One region of the Paenibacillus sp. MB22_1 genome, then DNA from elsewhere that is predicted to be linked to it. Evidence: riboswitches for the same ligand, from Rfam matches in the RefSeq annotation. Region 1 holds a riboswitch; the other holds the start of a gene.
What was found. A riboswitch is a leader RNA that binds a small molecule or an ion and turns the genes downstream of it on or off. The one in region 1 is predicted to bind cyclic di-GMP.
Positions count from the first base shown of each region.

Region 2: linked by a shared signal. The riboswitch ahead of ACL02P_RS11630 (sensor histidine kinase) and the one ahead of ACL02P_RS12605 (anti-repressor SinI family protein) in region 1 are both predicted to bind cyclic di-GMP.

Region 1 covers NZ_JBLADV010000002.1:207,191-211,401, reverse strand. The annotation lists gene sipW (signal peptidase I SipW) at 1-175, opposite strand, end outside; gene ACL02P_RS12610 (hypothetical protein) at 177-1,436, opposite strand; cyclic di-GMP riboswitch class I at 1,898-1,982, shown strand; gene ACL02P_RS12605 (anti-repressor SinI family protein) at 2,022-2,195, shown strand; gene ACL02P_RS12600 (DnaD domain protein) at 2,398-3,948, shown strand; gene dnaI (primosomal protein DnaI) at 3,986-4,211, shown strand, end outside.
Region 2 covers NZ_JBLADV010000002.1:10,797-15,007, reverse strand. The annotation lists tRNA gene ACL02P_RS11655 (tRNA-Lys) at 22-97, shown strand; tRNA gene ACL02P_RS11650 (tRNA-Gly) at 114-188, shown strand; tRNA gene ACL02P_RS11645 (tRNA-Arg) at 198-271, shown strand; tRNA gene ACL02P_RS11640 (tRNA-Leu) at 559-642, shown strand; gene ACL02P_RS11635 (GNAT family N-acetyltransferase) at 915-1,127, shown strand; cyclic di-GMP riboswitch class I at 2,009-2,094, shown strand; gene ACL02P_RS11630 (sensor histidine kinase) at 2,201-3,733, shown strand; gene ACL02P_RS11625 (LuxR C-terminal-related transcriptional regulator) at 3,621-4,211, shown strand, end outside.

The sequences.
Region 1 (4,211 bases):
AACCGGTAGGGATGGAAGGCTCCATCGAGCCGGACAAGACCGTTTTCAGCTGATAGCCGTAGAAGTTCGGTTCGCTGCCGGAAATCTTTGAGAGGACCACCGAGCCTGCCACGGTAAAAAAGGCAACCGCCATCAGGAACGTCAGCGCGTTTCCTAACCATTTACGAATACGCATGTTATTCACCTACTTCTGAAGGAATCGCGTCCTCATTCTCGTCATCGTCATCCTCTTCATCCCCGTCGTCGTTCAAATCGATGGGCAGTTCATCCTCCGGTTTCGTCAGGATAAGACTGTCCAATGGATTTGGCTGCTCGGGGGGCAGCAGAGGTTCTAGCCCCGGTGTGCCGCTGCTAGCCGGCGCATCCGGCGGAAGGGTTGCAGATTCATCCTCTGCAACACCATCTTCTTCTGCAGGAGGTTGGACTGCTCCATCACCGGAATCGCCCACCGTCGGAGGGGGTTCTTCCTCCAACTGCTTTAATCGTTCCAGCTCCGCCAGCCGCTGTGCTTCCGCTTCTGCCAACAGTTGAGCCCGCTGCGCTTCGAGACTGGAAATCTCGGCAGTTAAGCCTGCGATTGCCGATTCCAGAGAAGCATGTACGCTCTCAAAGTACGTGCGCTCTTCGCCGGCGACCGGATCGCTGAGGGCACTTAAATCATCGGCCGACCGGGACGAAAACGGGCTGGCAAAAGCGATAGCAACAAAGCCGTTGGTCGAGAGGCTAAACTCAGATTGATGGACGGAGCGCAGGTAGCTTAAGATCTCCTGTAACGTCCCGCGAAGCGGGCCGGATAGCAAACTGCTGCCCTTCAGGAGATCCGCAATCCGGTCAAGCACCGTAGTTTGCGTGAGCTCGGCACAATTCGGCTCCAGGCCGTTTAATGAAGTCAGTAGCCCTTGAATCACGGCGGTCGCTGCCGTGATTTCCTGCACCAGCTCTTGCCAAGTGGACTGATTCAGCGCCAGTTGCTGCTGCAGCTGCTGGATTGTGGCGTTCAGCTCGCTAATCCGTGCCGATAAGCCTTCGGCTGCGTCCAGCTGCAGGCTTGCGGAGAAATCTGCGGAACCTTCCGAGCTGACCGGTCCGTCGCCGCTGGAGTACACCGCATCGGTTGAAGACGGGGGCAGCGGAAGACTGGTGGCCGGATCACTCGCATTCGGAAGAGCCGGAGACGAGATCGGAGTTGTTGTATCTATCGAAGCGCGGATTAGGCTTGCTCCGATAAGTCTCCCTTTTAAGGAAGCGGCTCGGTTCAAATGCTCGGCCAACATCGCGAGCTGGCTTTCGATTTGGCTTGGAAAGACTCGGCACGCCTTGATTTCCGTGTTATCTTCGCGTGTGCTGGTGAATTCGCCGAAGGTTGTGCCAACCTGCTGAGAAGTCCACAAGAGCAGAGTTGAGAGAATTAATCCGGACTGCAGCGATTTGACCATGTTTTGCTTCTTCCGTTTTTTGCGTAGTTTACGGATTACTTCAGCTCGGGATCTTCGCAGAATAGTCGCTCCTTTCTAGGTATGGTCCGTTATGTTCGTTAATATGTTCGTTATTAAGAACAAACACCGTGATTTGAATATACCTGAAATGGTTAACGTTAGGAAAGGCGCAAATCCAGTGATTTGTTCTTAATAAAGAACATTTATCTATTGTTTTCTTTAAAAATCTGACTAATTCACGGGATTTCACGATTTATTGTTCTCTATAAGAAACAATTCCTAGTACTTGACAAGCGGTGGTTCAATATGACAAGAACATTAGGGATTAAACAAAAAAAGCTAACCTTTTCGATGAAAACGGTATGCCGAACTTACGTGGAATGACATACTTTTCAAATTTGAGACGTTATAATAAGTACCAAGATGCATACTGACTAAGGAGATCCATTGGCATCAGAAGCACCAGATAAGGGTAAACCTGTTGAAAAGCAGGGGCACAAAGTCTCAGATCTAAGGTAGGAATACTAAGATGGCTGGACTGCCTGGGGACAAAACCAAAATAATGATCTTAGGAGGAGATTGTTGTTGAAGAAGTCCGCCCAGGTTATTTCTTATGATCGGTTCCCCGGAAACGTTGACCCGGAATGGGTGATTTTGCTCGCCATGGCAAAGGAGGAGGGGGTCTCCATTGATGAGGTTCGGCGTTTTTTAGCCGGAGATCGCCCTTATTTAAAAGAGTGGCATTTACATAACAAATAGATGATAAAGAAGAGGGAGTAAAGGGCCGCCCCATCAGGGGGACGGTTCTTTTTTGTGCTTATTCCGGCGTAAAACATTGTCCCGGCGAGGCTCAGGAAGAAAAAGGGAGATTTTTGTAAGCTGGGGGCGATTCAGGACGGCGTCTTTTATGCTAAAATAGAGGAAGTCTATTTGTACGTGATAGGGAAGGAGCGATGAAGCCGTGCGCATGAACAACATGCTGCATTTTACCGAAAATCACCGTTATTGCGTATACCGTGACTTCGGACTCAGTCCCGTCGATGGCAAAATGCTAGGTTTGATCTATCAACCGATGGTCGGGGCGTTCGCGATTTCGCTGTACCGGCTGCTGGTAGAGCATGTTCCTCAGGAGCAGGTTGGATATTCGGACGTCGAGCAGCAGCGGAAGCTGTTCCTGACCCTTGGCCTCGATCCAAGCGAGAAAGGGCGGAAGTTTCTCATCGAGCAGACTTCCCGGTTGGAGGCGGTGGGGCTGCTTCAGACGAACCGGCTCTATGTTCCGGACAGCGACGATTATATCTACGAATATGAGCTTCAGGCACCGCTGGCGCCGGCGGAATTTTTCCGGACCCAGCACCTGACTTTGCTGCTACGAGACAAGATCGGGAAATTCGCGGTCCTGTCTCTGCGGGAGCAGTTGTTCCGCGGAGAACCGGAGGCGTGGTCAGGGGTTGGCCTGAATAAGGAAAATATTACGGTTCCGTTCTATGAGATCTTTGAGCTGAACACCCATTCCATTGATTACGAGCTGGAGCAGGCGATTGCCGAGACGTCGATCGCCAGGCAGCCGGGGCTCAAGCTGGCTTTGGAAGAGGATGCGATCAACTATGCGGACATCATCCTGCGTTTTCCGCGTGAGTCCCAGAATCGCTCCTTCGTTGAGGCGCTTCGCTTTGACCCGGAAGGGATGGGCGTGGTGAATTATGTTGCCCGCAAGTACGATTTAAGCGTCCAGGATATTTGCCGGCTGCTGGATGAAGACGGCGTCTTTGATCCGGGCGGCGGGATTCTGCTGGATGCACTCCAGCACAAGGCCAACCTGCAGTTCCGCCAAGGCAAGCGCCGTCAGGAGGAACGCGAGGTAGCTTACGGCAAAATCGTCGCGTTGCGCGGCGAGGAGCCGAAAGCGGCGGCCGCTTCCGCTCAAGCGGGGAACGTGGCCGAGGAGGTTGCGGTACAGATGGAGTATTACGTTGACGTACCGCCGCAATTCCAAAGCAAATGCGATATTCACCAATATAATATGATGCTTCGCAATGAGCCGTATACCCGGTTACTGAAGACGTTCTTTCCGGGATCGATTCCGGACAACCTGCTGGACATTTTTGAGAAAATCGATTTGAACTACAAGCTGCCCGGCGAAGTAATCAACGTACTGATCCATTATTTGATGTCTTTGCTCACTTCTGGCGGGGAGCAGCGGATCAATCGCAATTTCATCGATGCGATCGCAGCCAACATGCTGCTTAAGCAGATCAACACGTATGAGCAGGCCGTACAATATATCCGCGACCAATCGAAGGTGAAGGAGAAGGTCAAGGAGAAGGCGGGCGGCGCCGCCTCCGGTGGAGGACGGGCGCGAACCTACGGCAGCCGGGGAGCGAAGCCGAAGCCGGAAATCCCGATTGTGGAACGGACTGGCCAGGAGACCGCCGTATCGGAAGAAGAATTTGCTGAGCTGATTAAGATGGCGGAACGCATGCAATCCGGAAAGCATAAAAAAGAAGTCTGAATCCGTTTAGGCTTGGGGAAGGAAGGTGACACAACCAATGGAATCACTTGGGGAACTGCTTACGCAGATGAAAAGCACGCAATTCAAACAACGCTCCGAGGAGCTGACCGCACGTCTGATGAATGACCCGCTGGTAAGGGAACTCCGGGACCAACATCCGGAGCTGGAACAGGAGCAGCTGACGCGCGGGATGGCCAAGCTGTATCAATACATCAACGACAGCAAGCACTGCGCCAACTGCCCGGGCTTGGAGCAATGTCCCA
Region 2 (4,211 bases), 200 kb from region 1:
CTTCTTAGTTAAGACTTGTACGAGCCATTAGCTCAGTTGGTAGAGCACCTGACTTTTAATCAGGGTGTCGAAGGTTCGAGTCCTTCATGGCTCACCAGTTTCATATTTATTATGCGGACGTGGCTCAGCGGTAGAGCATCGCCTTGCCAAGGCGAGGGTCGCGGGTTCGATTCCCGTCGTCCGCTCCATCTTAATACGCGCCCTTAGCTCAGCTGGATAGAGCGTTTGACTACGAATCAAAAGGTCAGGAGTTCGAATCTCTTAGGGCGCGTTCCCTTTGCCGGTGTGGCGGAATTGGCAGACGCGCGCGACTCAAAATTGTACGCGCCTTGTGTTTTGCGCGTAAAACCGTTCCGTTCCTTGATATATAAGGTTTTTCCAAAGAGGGCACCGCGCTTTTGTCGGTAGACCCGCACCAAACTCCCCAAAATTCAGCCGATTTTGGAAGACCGCGCTTTTGTTAAGATGTTACGCGGTCGAGTTGTACGCGGCTGGTGTGTCGAGGATAACTCGATGTAGTATGCAAGTCAAGCAAGGCGAATTGAATATTTTTACTTTGCCGGTGTGGCGGAATGGCAGACGCGCTCGACTCAAAATCGAGTGGGGAGACCCGTGGAGGTTCGAGTCCTCTCACCGGTACCATATACTTAAAACAAAAACCCTGATCGTTGAATAATTCAATGATCAGGGTTTTCTTTGCATTTAAAGTAAATAATCAGCAGGGAGTACAACGCTTGTTCGCATATACCTAAGGAGCCGAAACTTATTCATTAAGACCCGATTTCTTGAAGCGATGTAACCTTTACAGGTTTTAAGCGGCACGGTTGCTTTCTCTATTTTTGGAATAATGATCATGTTGTTTTGCTGTCGTTACGGGAGCGGAGATTGGTGTTATTTCATTGGTCCCTGAGCGGATGGGAATTGGGACAAAAGTGATCGAGTGGTTAAAAAATTATGCCCAAAACAAAGGTTTTGACCGAATTTGTATCGAAAATGCCAACACGGATGCGAGTATTGGATTGGCAAGGAAATTGGGCTTCACTAATGTCCCTAATAGTCCAATTATTCAAGAGGTTCTTAAAACAGAGGAGTCGCCTGACTATCATTTACTGATAGTAAGATCATAAGTTCTTTTTAGTTAGTCCAGACTCAAAAAGTACCCCCAACTTCGAGAAGTTGGGGGCTCTAGTGTTTACTTTGATTATTTTTGTAATCTTCCGATCTTTTAAACATCCTCAGCCTAAATATTACGATACGCAATTCTTTCTTCAGTAAACTTGTAACTGTTGGCCAACTCAGAACTTGATTCCGATCGATCTCTCCCGTTTGAGTTGTTTTACAACATTATTCTATGGTTAGATACCTAGTCTGTATCCGGCGAATGCCTATAGTCAAACGCCCTTTTTATGATTTATTTGATACATAATTCAGATTCGCTGACGCCTACAGGTCGGCGAATCAGCCCAAGATATTGGGACTATTCGAAACTTGCGTACGGATGGCCTGTTACAGAAAAAACAAAGAGCCCCAAGCCAAAAGGGCGAGGGGTTAAAAAGCAGGTGACGTTCTTTGCTTCTAATTTATGTATGAACGTTTGCACATGTTACAAAAAACTAAAAGACACTGCTGTTCGATACCTATATTTCCAATTCGAATGAATGTGACCCAAAATGAAAATAAATAAGGAAAGTTTTAGCAACTATATTCTCGCAAAAGTTGGAATCTTCTAGTATAATATGTCTATAAAGCGAGGATTAGACAGGAATTTGGACTATATTTTCCGGCTCGGTTATTAGGATAAAGGTCCGTTTTTCGGTCGAAACTGTGCTTCTAGTACTTTTCCTATAGTAAGACTGAAAAAGAGGAGGGATCTGAGGTCAAATCTATGTAGGTAGTACCTGGTGGCTGTTAAATGACATTATGAGGTCAGGTGAAGGATTCGAACATCGCCATGGACGAATGGGTTATGAATTATTCTCCTATTGGTTGTCCAAATAAATATGAGCTGAAGGAAAAATGGCAAACCCGCTCGAAAGACGGGGACGCAAAGCCACGGGTCTGCGGCCGTAAGGCTATGATCGCCGGGTTACCCTAAAAGGCAGGCTTCCGGAGAAAAGGCACGTTTAGGGTACGTGTCTTTTTTGTCGTCTATGTCCGATTCCGAATAAGCCGAGGAACCTCATCGAGGGAGGGAACTGAAGTGGTGCTTGTACTGTCATTATTGCTGATGACCGCCATTCTGCTATTCGCCCATCCGAGAAGAGAGCCAAATCGTTGGGCCGGTTCAGTCGCTTTTTTCTCTGTACTCGGAGAGTTGACTATCGCCATAGATGAGAAGATAATTCCCGTATTTGTCCCCTTGGCAAATGGTCCAATTATAGCCGGATTAGAGTGGGTAAAAGGTTTTTTTTACTTCTTAGCCTTATACTTGCCTCCCTATTCATTATTGATGTTCAGCTTGAGCTATGCGGGGTGGTTTCAACGGCGAAAGAGTTGGAAGCGCTCCATAATCGTTGGGGCACTGATACCGGTTCTGATCATGTTTCTTCTACCTTCAGAGGCTTCACGTGATACACGGATACCGTTCTGGGCAATGATTTATTACGCTACCGCAGCAGTGCCATGCTTGAGGTTGGCATACCGTGAAGTTGATGAGAGGATCAGGCAGCAACACCGTGTGGTCTGTTGGATTGTTGTACCGTCGATCGGTTTTGTACTGCTTTTCGATTATATTCTGCCTTTGCTCCAATTCCACCCGCCCTTTGATACCAAACGTGCTGGTTTAGCAGCCGTGTGCATTTGCTTTTTTGTATTTGTTGTACGTTACGGTGTATTGGGCGTCCGAATCCGATTGGAGAAGTATTCCACATCCCCAGAGCCATATGGGGAGACTCCGCTTACATTTCAATTCTATCATGCTTTAAAAAGTGAACTTGGAAAAATACAGATTGCAGCCAGACGTATATTTTATCTTGCCCAACGAACCAAGCAACAGGAATTGTATCGGGATACATCTCATTTGATCGATGCTACCGAGCGGATTATGGCAATAGCTTTCCGTTTTCGTAATTCATCACAACAGTTGGTATTGTACGAGCAGTCATGCATTATAAATGAACTCGTTGAGCAACTATTGAATAGCTTGACGGGAGAATTTTGCAGCAAGAATCTTATCGTCCGAAAAAAATTGGATGAATCGATTGTTTTGCATTGTGATTCTGTTCACGTGCAGCAAGTCATGAAGAACCTCTTCTATAATGCCATTGAAGCGATGTCCGAAGGAGGGTGTCTGACAATAACATCGAGACTGTCGCAAGAAACGCTGGATATCTCTGTTCGTGATTCCGGTTGCGGCATCGCTCCGGAAGCAATGCCGTATATTTTTGAACCTCATTTTACAACCAAGTCGAACGAAGAGAACGATGGATTGGGTTTATTCTACAGTCATGAAGTCATGCGTCACCATCAAGGATCCATCGAGGTACAAAGTCTAATCGGAATCGGTACGACATTTACGCTTCATTTTCCCATCCAAAGAGTCATTCGTCATTCACCGCCATTGAACCGATGGGAGGGAGACCATGAGCAAGATCAAAGTATTATTGGTGGAAGACGATCCGGTGTGGAACGAATATATATCCGAAACGGTGAATCGAGAACCAGATTTGTTTTTGGTCGGAACGGCTCGGACGAAAGTCAATGCAATTCGCATTGTCAGTATGTTAGACATTGATGTGGTACTATTGGATGTAGTGTTGGATGGGAAAAAGGCAGACGGGCTTGACGCAGCGCTCGAAATTGTCTACATGAGTAAGGCGAAAGTCATCATGCTTACGGTATTAGACCAGGCAGAGATCGTTTCCGAGGCGTTCGGCAACGGTGCTTTCAATTATATTGTCAAAACGGCGCTCGAAGATATTCCGGAGGCAATTCGAGCTGCACATTCGGGACTATCCTCCATTCATGCTTCGGCTGCAGGCGTGCTTCGATCCGAATTTGTTCGAATGAAGCAACAAGAAATGCGCCAAAATTTGACGCGAACCGAAGTTGAAATCCTCCGTTTTATTCATAATGGTCATACCCGTTCCGCAATTGGGGAACATTTGCATATAACGGAAAGTACGGTCAAAAAGCATGTAAACCGAGTGATTCGAAAATTAAAGGTTCACACCGGTAGAGAAGCTGCCAAAAAAGCAAAATTGAAAGGAATA